DNA from 2 places in the Arthrobacter flavus genome. Region 2 is predicted to be linked to the other one. Evidence: riboswitches for the same ligand, from Rfam matches in the RefSeq annotation. Region 2 holds a riboswitch; the other holds the start of a gene.
What was found. A riboswitch is a leader RNA that binds a small molecule or an ion and turns the genes downstream of it on or off. The one in region 2 is predicted to bind cyclic di-AMP.

Region 1 (7,249 bases), on a different contig from region 2:
CCGGACTGGTGGGCGCGGTGATAGTTCTCGCCGCAGACTACGTGGCAGCCACCATGATTCCCGGCGTGTCACTTCCGGTCGGCGTAGTAACTGGCGTCCTGGGCGCGCCGTTCCTGCTGTGGCTGCTTGTGACCGCTAACCGGACAGGACAGGGAGGCTGAGATGGCGCTGAAAGCCAGCGAGCTGACACTCGCGTACGACGACCGCAAAGTGGTCCAGGACCTCACCCTTGAGCTGCTCGCCGGCAAAGTGACCGTGATTGTCGGCGCCAACGCCTGCGGCAAATCCACCCTGCTGCGTGGACTGGCCCGTCTGCTCAAGCCATCGGCCGGCGTCGTCAGTCTCGACGGCAAGGACATCCACTCGCTTTCCACCCGCGCCGTCGCACGCACCCTTGGCTTGCTGCCGCAGACGCCCGTAGCGCCGGACGGGATCACCGTCGCCGACCTGGTGGGTCGTGGCCGCTACCCACACCAGGGCTGGTTCCGGCAGTGGACCAACGACGACGACGTCGCCGTCGCCGCCGCCCTCGAAGTCACCGACACCCTTGAGCTCGCTGACCGTTTTGTCGATGAACTCTCCGGTGGGCAGCGGCAGCGGGTCTGGATTGCGATGGCCCTCGCCCAGCAGACTGACATCCTGCTGCTGGATGAACCCACCACCTTCCTCGACGTCACCCACCAGGTGGAAGTGCTGGATCTGATCACTGATCTGAACCGGCGCGACGGCACCACGGTGGCTATCGTGCTCCACGACCTTAACCTCGCCGCACGCTATGCCGATCACCTCATCGCCATGACCGACGGCCGGATCGCCGCGCAGGGCAGCCCCGCGGAGGTGGTCACCGAGGAGACAGTCACCTCAGTTTTCGGTCTGCAATGCCGCGTCATTCCGGACCCCGTGTCCGGCACCCCCATGGTGGTTCCGGTCGGCCGACACCACTCAGGCGACGGAGCTACTCAGTCGTCATCCGAAACGTCCACTGGGCAGGGGTTCCTGCCAAATCCGCAGGACACGCTGTCCGCGCATCACCTGGAGGCAGCAACATGACCGAAGTCAGCAACCGCACGGCCCAGCGGCGCGAGCGCGGACCACAGCGCACCGAGGGGGCCGTCTCGGCGGTATCAGCCTTCGACGTCGTCGTCACTCGGGTGCAGCGCCTCAGCGCCAACTTCCAACGCATCACTTTCGGCGGGTCCTGCCTCAGGAATTTCGGTGTGCAGGGACCAACGCTGGACCTGCGGATCAAGGTCTTGATCCCCGCCACCCGCGGGGACGATGCCCCCCGCGTGAACATGCGGGAGCTACTCGAGTCGCCACCCGAGGGATCAGGCTGGTATCAGCAGTGGCTTGCGATGGACCCCGCCGAACGCGGCGCCATGCGCACCTATACCGTCAGGGCAGCCCGGTGCGATGGCGACGAGCCAGAGATCGACGTCGACTTTGTGATGCACTTCGACGCTGAGGGGAACGGGGGACCGGCGTCGCTCTGGGCCGCCGCTGCCACCCCCGGTGACCGGATGTGGCTGATCGGGCCGAACGTCCACGCCGCGACCTGCACCACCGCTGGCTCCTACGGCGGGATCGAGTGGCGTCCGGGGCTCGCCCAGCATGTTCTCCTCGCCGGCGACGAGACAGCTGTCCCTGCTATCAGCGCCATCCTGGAATCACTCCCCGCCGACGTCGGCGGGCACGCCTTCCTCGAAGTGCCGGACCCCGCAGATTTCCAGGCCGTCTCCACCACCTCGGCAGTGAAGATCATCTGGTTGGCCCGCGGCGAACGCCCTCACGGTGAACTGCTGGACGCGGCGGTCCGAGACGCCGTTCGGGTACCCGGCTGGGTGTCACTGGCCACGCCGTTCGCCGTCGGCGTCGATGCCAGCTCCCGCGCCGGGCTGACCCTTGCCGCCGCTGCCGCCGCCACAGCGGGCCCTGAGCCGGAAGAAGTGAACATCGACGAGACGATCCTGTGGGAAACTCCGCAGCGACTGAACGCGTCTACCCTGAATACCTCGCTGAACCCGGACCGGCCCTCCGGTGCGCTCCCCTTCTATGCCTGGATCGCGGGCGAGGCAGCGGTGGTCCGAGGGTTGCGGCGCTATCTGGTGCGCGACGTCGGGATCGACCGCAAACAGGTCGCGTTTATGGGGTATTGGCGGAGTGGCCGTTCCGAGCTTGGCTAGTCGGCGCGCCGTGAGCTATGTAACGAAATTATAACTTCTCGGCAAAGCGTTCTATTCTTGTAGGGAGCCATCCGCATCTTTGTGGCTCCCGGACTGCACGCCTAACCCTGCCAGCAGCCGGTCCCCAATTCACCGTGGCAGGGGTGGAGGACCCATCTTCGGCAGTTATCTGCCTTGGGGTGCAGCCCTTCGCAAACCGCTCTTCCGCTCACAGGAAGAGCAGCAGTGGGCCGAGTCAACTCTTGCTCGAATCCGACAGCTAACTTCACCGGCGTTGCAGAGAGGCTCTTGTTTTGCTCCAGCCGGTCACATCCGGGCGCCGCCGCGCGTCCGCCCCACCGAAGTCCCCATCGACATCCAACCGTCGGCCAGCTGTGCTGGCCGTAGGCGTCCTCGCCGCAGCGGCCGGGCTTGTCCTCACCGCAGCCTTCCCCGCCCCGGAGTCTTCACCCTCGGCAGCGCCCACCGCAGCAAGCGGCGCCGCCGTGGCCGCCCCGGTTACTGCTGACGCTGAAGCCGACATTGATTTCGGCAGGGAGTCCCCGGTCGCGACGGCCGCAACTGCCGAGGCCAAAACCACTGTCCTGTCCAGCGACGCGGCGACGTTCATCACTCCCATCGAGGGTGCCGAAATTGCGTCATCGTTCGGGTACCGGGTGAACCCACTGGGTGGATACGGCGATGAACTGCACACCGGGACCGACTACGCAGGAGCCTGCGGTACGCCGGTCCTGGCATCCCGCGCGGGTACCGTAGTGGAGTCCGGGTGGCATGCCTATGGCGGTGGCCAGCGGATCGTGGTGGACCACGGCGGTGGCCTCGAAACCTCGTACAACCACCTCAGTGTGATCGGCGTGACCGTCGGGGAAAAAGTGGACAAGGCCCAAGGCCTGGGCGCCGTCGGGAGCACCGGCAACTCGACCGGATGCCACCTCCACTTCGAACTGCTGGTCGACGGCGAAAAAGTAGATCCCCAAACCCGGCTCTAGGTCAGGTACCGGCGATCCTCCCCACGGGGCGGGCACGGTGGGTGGGATTGTCTAGACATTCCCAGTGGTTGGGGCTGGCCAGTGGGCAACCGGAACCGGACCCGGAACCGGACCCGGTCCTAGACCGGACCCAGCCCCGGATCCGGTCCTAGGGCTCCGGGTGGGTGACGACCGCTGGATCTTTCCTGCCGTAGGGCATCCGCAGCCGCAACGAATTCGCGTCCACGCGCAGGGCCATGTGGGTGCCCTTGCCGAGGGGGTCGCCGTCGAGTTGGATCTCCTGCGGTTCGTCGAGCTGGATTTCGGCTTCCTTGCACTGGAAGTACTCAAGCGACGGGTCCTTGCCCTTCCCTCGGGCGAACAGCTTCCCGACGACGCCGAGCCAGCCCAGTCGACCGGTGGGCGCCACGGTCATAATGTCCAGCAGGCCGTCGTCAATCTTTGCGCCGGGGAAAATCTCCAGCCCGCCCATGATCTTGCCGCAGTTGCCGCCCATCACGCTGCGCAGCCGACGCTCAATGACCTCGCCGCCGTCCAGCGTGATCTGGGTGCGTGCGGGTTTGCCGCTCAGGTTCCGGATACCGGCGTCAACGTAGGCCAGCCATCCCACCTTGTCTTTGAGGTCATCGCGGGTGTCGGCCATGATCGACGCGTCAAATCCCAGTCCTGCCATCACCAGGAACACGTGCGAGTCCTGGGCGCGGTCAACCGTGACATGAACGACGTCGACATTGCGTTCGGTGCCGAACAGGGCAGCCTTGGCGGCCTCGCGCGGATTGTCGACGGCGATGTCCAGGTTCCGGGCCAGCAGGTTGCCGGTGCCAAGCGGGATCAGGCCCAGGGCGATACCGGTGCCGTTGACAACCTCGGCCACGCAGCGGACCGTTCCATCGCCGCCAGCGGCGATCACCACGTCCACGCCAGCGTCGACGGCTTGCTGCGCCTGGCCACGGCCGGGGTCGTCAGCCGACGTCTCCAGGTACAGCACCTCGTCCCACCCCTCGGCAGCGCAGAGCTCCGAAACGATCGCACGAATATCAGCCCCGGTGTTCTTGACCGGGTTGATGATCAACGCGGCGCGCTTGGTCCGATTATCGGAGGGCTGGGTCATGATGTCCTTCTCAGGTCGGGGGAGGGCGGGAGCAGCGCGAAAGCTATCAGTCTGCTTGCAATGCCACCTTATCGCGCGGCTGAAGCAGGTAGCCTCTACTAGTGGAATTCTCTCAACGATATGTGGCCCTGGGCGATTCGTTCACCGAAGGCGTCGGCGACTGGCATGAAGAAAGCCCGAACGGTGTGCGGGGATGGGCGGACCGGGTGGCCGAGCAACTGATCCTTGCCGACAGCTCCTGGGGGTACGCGAATCTCGCCGTCCGCGGCAAAAAAGTGCGCCAGGTCCTGGACGAGCAGGTGGACCGGGCCCTGGCCCTCCAGCCCACGCTCATCACCATCTACGCGGGTGGCAACGACATTCTGCGGCCGCGGATCGACATTGACGCCCTGATGGCCGCCTACGACGACGGTGTGGCCCGCCTTGCTAGCTCAGGTGCCGCCGTGGTGCTGTTTACCGGGTTTGATTCGGTGGGGTCGGCGGTGTTCGGCAAGACCCGCGGGCGGACGGCCATCTATAACGAACTGGTCCGCGAAATCGCTGACCGGCACCACGCCGATGTGGTGGACTACTGGCGGTTCAGGGAGTTCCAGAATTGGGGCTATTGGGACACTGACCGGATGCACATGTCCAGCGCCGGACACACCCTCATGGCCAAGCGGGTGCTCGAAGTCTTGAGGGCCTCCCACGAGATCGACCTACCCGAGCTGGAGGCTATACCTGCGTCGTCCCGGATCGACCAGCTACGGGCGGACGCCCAGTGGGCACGTGACTACCTCTCGCCGTGGGTGGGACGGCGCCTCCGCGGCGTGTCTTCGGGGGATGTGCTGACGGCCAAGTACCCGGAGCTCACCCGCCCGGCGTGGGCCTAGCCTCCCGGCCGCCCAGCGGGGCCATGGTGGCGAACGGTCTCTGTGTCAGAATGGCGTGATGACTGGTGTCCGATGGCTGAATCCCGAGGAGCGGCAAGCCTGGCTTGCCCTTTACGCCGTCACCACCATGCTCCCTGGCACCCTCGACGCCCACCTGTTCCGGCAGGCGAAGATCACCCTGTTCGACTACCACGTCCTGGCGATGCTTTCCGAGACTGACGACCTCACCCTCGCGATGAGCGAGCTCGCCGCCCGGTCGAATGCGTCCTTGTCCCGCCTGAGCCACGTGGTGAAGAAACTTGAGCAACGAGGCTGGGTATCCCGCTTCCCCAGCGCCAGCGATGGCCGGGTCACCACCGCCCGGATCACCGACGACGGGCTGGCCAACCTGCAGTTGTTGGCCCGCGCGCATGTTGACCACGTGCGGGAATCGGTCTTCGACGCGTTGACTGACGACGACGTCCGGGACCTGGAGCGGATTGGCAAGAAAATCCTGGCCCAACTCGACAGCACCCACTGGATCCTGAATCAACCAACCCCTGGAGAGCAACTATGAACCGACCATCCGTCCTTGCGATCGTGCTCGCAGGTGGTTCGGGTGGACGGCTGGGGCCCCTGACGGATCAGCGTGCCAAACCGGCGCTGCCCGTCGCTGGCTCCTACCGCCTGATCGACATCCCGCTCTCCAACCTGCACCACAGCGGCATCTCGGATGTCTGGATGGTGCAGCAGTACCAGCCGAACTCGCTCAACGACCATCTGGCCAATGGCCGGCCGTGGGATCTGGACCGCACCAACGGTGGACTGCGTGTCCTGCCGCCCTTCGAAGGCCGGGAAGGGGAGGGCTTCGCGGATGGAAACGCCGATAGCCTGTTCCGGCAGGCAGCGTTTATCCGGGAGTTCGACCCCGACCTGGTGCTCCTCCTCAGTGCCGATCACCTGTACCAGCTGGACTTCCGTGATGTCGTCCAGACCCACCTGGACGCCAAGGCTGCCGCAACAATCGTGACCACACACTTCGACGGCGATGCCTCCAAGCACGGTGTGGTCGAGGTGTCCGACGGCGCCGTCACCGGCTTCGAGTACAAACCCGACAAGCCCAAGACCACCCTGGTAGCCACGGAAGTGTTCCTCTTCGATGCCGTGCACCTGCTCGACACCCTGGAGCTGCTGGCGAAAGAAGAGGGCGGCCTCGACGACTACGGCGACCAACTGCTGCCCCACCTGGTAGAACATTCAACAGTGGTGGAACACCGCCTTGAAGGGTACTGGCTCGATCTTGGTACCCCCGAGAATTACCACCGAGCCCACATGGAACTTCTCGACGGCGAGGGACTGGCCTTCGACCACCCGGCCTGGCCCATCCTGACCAGCAGCTCCCAACGACTCCCCGCATTGATCGTGAAAGGTGCCAAAGTCGCCGACTCGCTCTTGGCGCCAGGTAGCCGTGTCCTCGGCGACGTCAGGCACAGCGTGATTGGGCCGGACACGGTGGTGGAGGCCGGCGCCGTCGTCGTCGACTCGATCCTGCTGAACGGGGTCACTGTCCCCTCCGGAGCCCGGATTGTCCGGTCCATTGTTGACTCCGGCGCCACACTCGACGCCGGTGTGCAGGTGGGTGACGACGACGTCGTCACGGTGGTTGACCGCAACGGCGATTGGTCTTAACCCGCGGCAGCTCCTAGAATAGGAGGGCATCAGGTGGCGGAGCGTGCGCAATTGCTCCGATTTTCGGGAAAATAGTTTCCGGGGAATCGGTAGTTAGGGGCTCAAGTTGCGCGAAAACCGCTAATCATCCCGACAGTTTCGACTGTTGTTTGGGGCGCCTCCTGAGGGCATTCCCAGCAGATCAGACTGCTGGTTCTAGGTATTTTCATTAACTCTTTGGAGGATCGTCATGGCAGCTCACTGCCAAGTGACTGGAGCCGAGCCGGGCTTTGGGCACAGCATTTCCCACTCACACCGTCGCACCAAGCGCAGGTTTGACCCGAACATCCAGAAGAAGCGCTACTGGGTTCCGTCCCTGCGCCGCAACGTCACGCTGCAGGTTTCGGCCCGCGGCATCAAGACCATCGATGTGCGCGGAATTGACGC
Region 2 (7,249 bases):
TTTAGTAGTCAATCTGACTAGACTTCTAGCTGTACAAGCGCGAAGTGTGGTCATCCTGACTGCACCTACTGAGGAGAACCCATGGCCACCAACAAAGATCACCGTCCGATCAGGGATGCTATTGACCGTGCAGTCCTTGAAGCACTTGACGCTGACTCTCGAATGACCGTGCTGGCCATCGCGCACCGCACAGGGTTAGCCCGCGGGACGGTCCAAGCGCGCCTGGAGCGCTACGAGTCCCAAGGCGCGCTGAGGGACAACAGTGTGCGCATCGCGCCGGAGGCCCTGGGCTTGTTCATCTCAGCGCATGTAGCCGCAGAGCTTGACCAGCACAGGATCGATGTTGCCGTTGAAGGGCTCCGCGCCATTCCCGAAATTGTCGAGTGTCTGGCACCCGCGGGAGAAACAGACCTTCTCTGCCGGGTCGTCGCTCGCGACCCGGATGACCTCTACCGGGTGTCGGAAGAGATTCGCCTCTGCCCTGGAATTTTGCGAACCAGGACCAGCATGTTCCTCCGGCAACCCATCCCCTACCGGATGGGTCCGCTCCTTGCGACGCTGGGTAACTAGACCAACGGGGAGCCACACCCGTTCCGCTGAGCTTCAGACCCGATGGCTGTCTACGTTCTCTATTGCTGTCCTTGCTGCTGCAGGAGGTCGGCGTGGTGAAGTGCGGCAACGTTCGGGTGGGCCCGCAACCGATAGCGCAGGGCGTTATCCCCGTAGGTTTCGAGGATTGGACTGTCGGTCGGATCCGCCGACAGCCCTTGAGCCTTGGCGTGGAACTGCGGGCTCATGCGCAGGGCGGGCATGGTGGCGTCGAGTGCCGGATTGTAGAAGAAGGGCAGCGAAATCCTGTCGGCGCCGGTACCGGGTGAGATGACACGGTGCAAGGTCGCTTTAAGATAGCCGTTTGTCGCCAACTCAAGCATTTCACCGATGTTGACGACAAAGGTTCCAGGAACCTGGGGTACGTCAATCCACTTTCCCTGGTATTCGACCTGGAGCCCGCCCTTTCCCTGCTCTACCAGGAGCAGGGTCAGTACTCCGCCGTCGCGGTGTGAACCGACGCCCTGTTTCGGCTCGTTGCCGGACTCACCGGGGTAGCGCACGATTTTCAGCATCGGGAAGGCGTTGGAACCGAAGGCTTCATCGAAGCTGTCCTCTGGTGCGCCGAGAGACACCGCAAGCGCCCGCAAGAGATCGAGAGAGATGGCGCTCAGTCGCTGTGTCCATTCAGAGACGATCTCCCGCATCTCGGGCAATTCAGCCGGCCACAAATTGGGGCCTTCCAGCCGCCAGTAGTCAGCTACATCTCCCCCCGTTTCCACAGCGTCGCGCTCGACCCCAATGTCGATCTGCTCTCGCCAGTCCACCGCCCGGTCGGTCAGCTCAGCGCCCATCCGGGTGTAGCCACGAAACTGGGGGCTATTAACGTTCTCCAGCGCCAGTTTTTGTTCCTCCGACAGGTCGAAGAAACGCCGGGAGGTGTCGAGCATGGCGTCAATGAGCTCCTGCGGAATGCCATGGCCTGCCAAGTACAGGAACCCGACCTCGTGCATCGCCTTGCGCAAACCGTCCCGGAAGTCTGATGCTTCCTCCGGGCCTGCGTTCAGCTGAGAGTAATCCAGGACAGGCAGTGATTCGAGTGACAAGTTCTTATAGTCCTTTACGACGCGTTTCGGAAACCGGAGTCCGTATCCGCTTCAATGTTACGACCGAAGCCGGGGAGTCGAACGATCCCGTTGCGAAGTATGTCGACCGCCCATGCGGCCGTTTGCACTTCTCGGGTCAGGCCGGGACGTAGCGTCGAACCTGCGGTGTAATCAGGATGCGGTCTTCACGACGAGCACATCACAGGGTGCGTTGTGTACAACACTCCAGGCAACGCTGCCCAGCACCCGCCGGAGCCCTTTCATTCCTACGTTACCTACCACCAGCAGCTGGGCGTCGGTACGCTCTGCCTCCTCGATGAGGACATCCTGCGGCTTGCCCCGTCCCGCAGCGGGGCGGACCTTCACAGAGGGATGTTGTTCCCGCAGCTTCACTGCAACCTGCTCGGCCAGCTTGAGAGCCTGCTCAGCATCGTCCAGTATCCATGTGTCATTGCCGATATGGACGACTTCAGTGTTGCCCGTAATGTGCGCGCTGACCACCACGAGTTCGGCATCGAGGCCCTCAGCAAGAGTCGCGGCGCGTGAGGCTGCCTTAAATGCGGTCTCACTTCCATCCACACCAACAATCACACTTCCGGTCATGACGTGTCCTCCTCGAACTTCGAACCGCAATTGCGGTATGTGGTGCCTACTTGGTTCGCTTACCCTACTCGGTCAAAGAATCGAGTGCCTCTTCGCCGACCCGTGGACCACACCGCCCAGCGCAATGTTGACCGGCAGCTCTCTCCAGCGCCGCAGTGGATCACCGTGAAGTGCGTCGCGGTCACCCGATTCGTCACGCAGGCATGAGAGTGGATCCTTACTGGTGCACTGGCTCGTGGAGGCCTAGATTACGGGCATGACTAGTTCTCCCGTACCAGGCACGCATAGTGATGAACCGCATGACAACACCATCCATGGCAGACTCAATTGGCTGCGAGCCGGTGTACTCGGAGCCAATGACGGAATTGTCTCGGTCGCGGCCCTGGTCGTCGGAGTCGCGGGTGCGACAACGGCAACTCCCGTGATTCTTGCCGCTGGCATCGCCGGTCTTGTCGGCGGTGCGATATCCATGGCTCTTGGAGAGTACGTGTCCGTGAGTAGTCAGAAAGACAGCCAGGAGGCCCTCATCGCCAAGGAACGCCTTGAGCTGGAGACCGAGCCCGAGGCTGAGCTTGTGGAGCTTGCCGGAATCTACCAATCAAAAGGGCTGAGCCCGGACACGGCCCATCAGGTGGCAGTCGAACTCACCAAACACGATGCCCTGGGGGCCCATCTCGAAGCGGAACTCGGATTGCGCGAGGACGCCGTGGCGAGCCCGCTCGCTGCTGCGGGGGCGTCTGCGCTGGCCTTCACCCTTGGAGCGATTCTCCCCCTGCTGACAATCCTTTTGTTTCCAGAGGAGACTCGTGTCCTTTGGACCTTCGGCGCAGTCCTGATTGCCCTCGCCATCACCGGCTACGGAAGCGCACGGATTGGCGACAATCCAGCGACGCGCCCGACTGTGAGGATCGTTCTCGGCGGCGCGCTCGCATTGGCCGCCACCTTCCTCATCGGGTCGCTCCTGGGGACCACCGGAGTGGTCTAATGCTCGACAACGCCCCGGATTTGTCCTTTTTCCTTGAGGCTGCCGACCGGAAAACCGCACTCGAGGTAAATGTTTGTACATTTGGCTTTTCCGAGTAGGTTGATTACAACGCTCCACTAAAAGTGGGGCTCATCGATGCCTCTTACCGAACCCAGCCAGAGGCTTAGGTCCTTGGATAGGAAGGCTGGGACGGGGAAACCACAGGTGGGTTCTTTAGAACCCTTGGGGTGAAGCCGAATGGGGATTTTGTCCTCATGCGGCCGGGTGCCTCCCATCCGAATCCGACAGCTCACCTCGTAGGTATAGGGAGAGATTACCCATGTCATCACATACTCTGCGTGCTCGACATCGCGCCGATACGAAAAGCCGTTCGATTCTTCTCCTCAGCGGGCAGTCCACCCTCTCCCAGTAGGGGCCCAAAGTCGCAGCGCTTGTGGTTGCTTCCGGAATGCTGGCGGCGGGAGCGAGCCCCGCCCACGCTTCGGCGATCGCCCACCCGGCGCAGGATCACACCGTTTCATCGCTCTCATCGGCTGCTTCACCAGTCGAAGTGGAGGCGACCCCCACCGATCAAGGCACTGCGTACACCGTGCAGTCAGGTGATTCGCTGGGAGCTATCAGCGTCCAGACAGGTGTGGCGTTGCACAAGCTCCTGAGCCTGAACCAGCTCACTGTCACGTCAATCATCTACCCGGGAAACACCATCGTCCTGTCAGATGAGTCGAATGCCGAGAATGCTGCAGCGATCGACGCCGGCTCCGCAGGCCCGTCATCAGCGGTTTCCGACTCTAGCCTGACTACACAAAGTGCATCGATCAATGCCCTGAGCACCAGGGTGAGCAACGAGTCAGGAAACATCTGGGATTCCTCGGACGCTCCCCAGAGCGGTACTGCCAACAGCCGTATTCTTGCCTTCGCTAACACGCAGTTGGGCGCTATTCAGGACTGCACCGTCCTGGGCGAAGGAGCATTGCGAGCCGCCGGGGTGATAGGGGTAGGAGATGAGTCCCCCGAGTCCTTGATGGCCTTCGCTACTCCAGTATCGGATCCCCAGCCCGGCGACTTCGTCTACTACGCGGACGGCGGGATGGGCTTTTCACACAACGCCGTCTACCTCGGCGACGGACGAGCCATCCACAGCGGCTGGAACGGTAACCAGACGGTTGAGGAATCCGTCAACGTAGGTTCCGGTCCTGTCTATTACCGGGTCAACCTCTAGTCGACAAACCCGCTGGCTGGGCTCTGACCTGGCCGACCTCGGTGTATTTCGGACATGCCCGGACACCAGATCAGACAGACAGGATCTGGTGTCCGGGTGAATCCTTTCCCCCCTTTTTTCTTTTTCCCTCCCCCTGCGCCTCCCCCAGTGGACGCATGACGCCAGGAGTAATGAAGTGCCACAAGAATCTGATCAACGAACTACAGGTGTTCGATCGGCCACCCTCATCGCTGCCCTGCTTGTCGCCGCGCTCATCCTGATGATTGGGTTGATCGCATCCCAGCGAGCCTCCTCCCCCGCTTCAGATGGATCAGGAACAGACGTCGCAGAGGAATCCGGTGGCCGGGAGGAAGAAAAGTTCGATTTATCCCGGCGCATCGCCGACGACCCGTTAGCAATAGGTGAGGTTGACGCCCCAGTTGTTTTGGTCGAATACGCCGACTACAGATGCCCGTTCTGCGGGGTTTTCTCGCGCGAGACATTGCCGGCGTTGGTCGAGCAGTATGTAGCTAGCGGGGAACTAAGGATTGAGTGGCGAGATTTGCCGGTCTTCGGGGCCGAGTCTCTTAGCGCTGCAGTTGCCGGCCGGGCAGCAGGGGAACAGGATAGGTTCTGGGAGTTCAATAAGGCCGTCTTCGCTGCGGCCCCCGACCGCGGACATATCAGCCTCCCGCGCGAGGAGCTGATCCGCATCGCAGAAGAAGTTGGGGTAGCCGACATCACGGCGTTCACAGCGGATCTGGACTCGGAGGAGCTCAATCAGGCTGTTCAAACCGACGCTGAGGAAGCCGCAGCCCTGGGAGCTACCGGAACACCCTTGTTTCTGGTGAACGACATCCCCATCTCGGGCGCCCAACCAGTAGAAGTATTTGAACAAGCCATTGAGACTGTGCTGGCAGAAACCAGTCCCCAGTAATGCTCATCGGATACAGCGGGGCGTTCCTCGGTGGTCTCCTCACCCTCCTCAGTCCGTGCTCAGCATTGTTGCTGCCAGCATTCTTCGCGTATGCCTTCAGCACAAAACAGCAACTGGTCGGCCGGACCATGCTCTTCTACGCAGGATTGTTGTGCACCCTCGTACCCCTGGGGGTCTTCGCTGGCACCCTGGGGTCCCTCGTCACCACTGACCGACACATTCTCATCGGGCTCGCAGCCGCCCTCATGATCGTTTTGGGTCTCATTCAGATCCTCGGTGTCCGCCTACCGGCATTCATCCGCACCCGGTCCGCGACTGTCGGTTCCGGCGGTTCCGTCTTCGTCCTCGGATTGGCATACGGGGTCGCAGGAGCCTGCACCGGACCCATCCTTGGGTCAATTCTTACCGTCGCCGCAGCTGGCAGCAACGCCGTCTACGGCGGAATTCTGCTCGCCATCTATGCACTGGGAATGGCAGTCCCGCTGTTCTTTCTCGCTGCACTGTGGGACCGCCTCGGTGTTTCCGGACGTCGGTGGCTTCGTCCCCGCCCTGTAACCATCGGACGGTGGTCCAACACCTGGATTATGGTGATCTCTGGCTCCCTTTCAATCGGCATCGGAATCTTCCTCATCGCCACAGACGGAACAGCGAGTCTGGGTGGGATCCTTTCCGTTACTGACCAGTTCGCCCTCGAGAACGCGGTACGTACCTTCGCGGACTCAATCCCCGACGTAGCTGTCATGCTGTTAATTCTCATGCTCCTCACCGCAACCGGCGCCACCTACTTACGCCGGCGCAGCCACAGGTCATCAGCACCCCCGGATGACTCCGCATCACCAGAAGCGTCTTCGGATCAAGTGTCAAAGGAAGCTCCATGACTCCCCGCACCGGGAACCCCACAACTCAGCGACCCTCTCTGCTCAACGCTCTTCTTCGGTGGCCCTTACGCCGGTGGATCGCCGTGTTATTCGGTGCGGTGGCGACCTTCCTGCTCGTAGCCATTCCAACCGATCTCATCGACACGCCATTATTCAGCCGTGAAGTTCCCCCCACCGGGTGGTCGGTGCCAGCGCTGATCATCTCGTCGGCGCTAAGCGGCCTGGTCCTCGGTACCTATATCGCCCAGGATCGGATTGACGAATCTCCGCGGACCCGTTCGGGCATCGCGGGGGCGATCGTGACCTTTTTTGCCGTCGGCTGCCCCGTGTGCAACAAGATCGTCTTGCTCGCTCTGGGAACCTCGGGAGCGATGCAGTACTTCGAGCCCATTCAACCCGTCCTCGCGGTTCTCGCTATCGGCCTCCTCTCCTGGGCCTTCTACCGGCGCGCCACGTACGAGGATCGTTGCCCAGTCCCAGCGAAGTCGGTGTAACAGCCGTTTGTTCAGGACGTCGGCGGATCCGCTTTACACCCGAAGTTGGTCGCAATCTCCACCCGGTCACCCACAACATAGGTCCGTCGGAACTCGACGTATTGCGCCCGATGACACCCAGTTCGCTCGATCAGTAAAAGCGGCGAACCGGCGGCACATTGCAGAAGCCTCGAGTGCTCCGGAGCGGCCAGGACAGCCGAGAGTTGCTCAGTTCCGCCGTTGAGGACCATTCCGCAATGCTTTTCGAGCTCCCCATACAAGGAGTTTCTGGTGAAATCTGAATCCACCAAACCTCCCGCAATGTCTGCAGGCATCCACACTTCGTCCAGCGCAATTGGCTCCTCGTCGGCAAAGCGCACCCGAGTGAGATGGAAGAATTCGGCGTCCTGCTTCAAGGAAAGCAGGGTCGCCGTGGCAGGACTCTGGGTAATTTCCTGTTGAAGCACAACGCTTCGGTGTTCCATCCCAGAGTCTCGCACGGACGCCAGCAGGCTGTATA

Region 1: linked by a shared signal. The riboswitch ahead of ABD059_RS11820 (M23 family metallopeptidase) and the one ahead of ABD059_RS01305 (LysM peptidoglycan-binding domain-containing protein) in region 2 are both predicted to bind cyclic di-AMP.

The regions. Positions count from the first base shown of each region.
Region 1 is NZ_BAAAIJ010000047.1:372,220-379,468, reverse strand. It holds gene ABD059_RS11835 (FecCD family ABC transporter permease) at 1-161, shown strand, start outside; gene ABD059_RS11830 (ABC transporter ATP-binding protein) at 163-1,050, shown strand; gene ABD059_RS11825 (siderophore-interacting protein) at 1,047-2,183, shown strand; cyclic di-AMP (ydaO/yuaA leader) riboswitch at 2,289-2,472, shown strand; gene ABD059_RS11820 (M23 family metallopeptidase) at 2,558-3,172, shown strand; gene ABD059_RS11815 (diacylglycerol/lipid kinase family protein) at 3,321-4,283, opposite strand; gene ABD059_RS11810 (SGNH/GDSL hydrolase family protein) at 4,385-5,155, shown strand; gene ABD059_RS11805 (MarR family winged helix-turn-helix transcriptional regulator) at 5,214-5,711, shown strand; gene ABD059_RS11800 (glucose-1-phosphate adenylyltransferase family protein) at 5,708-6,823, shown strand; gene rpmB (50S ribosomal protein L28) at 7,053-7,249, shown strand, end outside.
Region 2 is NZ_BAAAIJ010000003.1:65,487-72,735, reverse strand. It holds gene ABD059_RS01325 (Lrp/AsnC family transcriptional regulator) at 82-570, shown strand; gene ABD059_RS01320 (isopenicillin N synthase family dioxygenase) at 630-1,655, opposite strand; gene ABD059_RS01315 (universal stress protein) at 1,827-2,258, opposite strand; gene ABD059_RS01310 (VIT1/CCC1 transporter family protein) at 2,515-3,243, shown strand; cyclic di-AMP (ydaO/yuaA leader) riboswitch at 3,384-3,560, shown strand; gene ABD059_RS01305 (LysM peptidoglycan-binding domain-containing protein) at 3,677-4,462, shown strand; gene ABD059_RS01300 (DsbA family protein) at 4,638-5,378, shown strand; gene ABD059_RS01295 (cytochrome c biogenesis CcdA family protein) at 5,378-6,256, shown strand; gene ABD059_RS01290 (hypothetical protein) at 6,253-6,750, shown strand; gene ABD059_RS01285 (GntR family transcriptional regulator) at 6,762-7,249, opposite strand, start outside.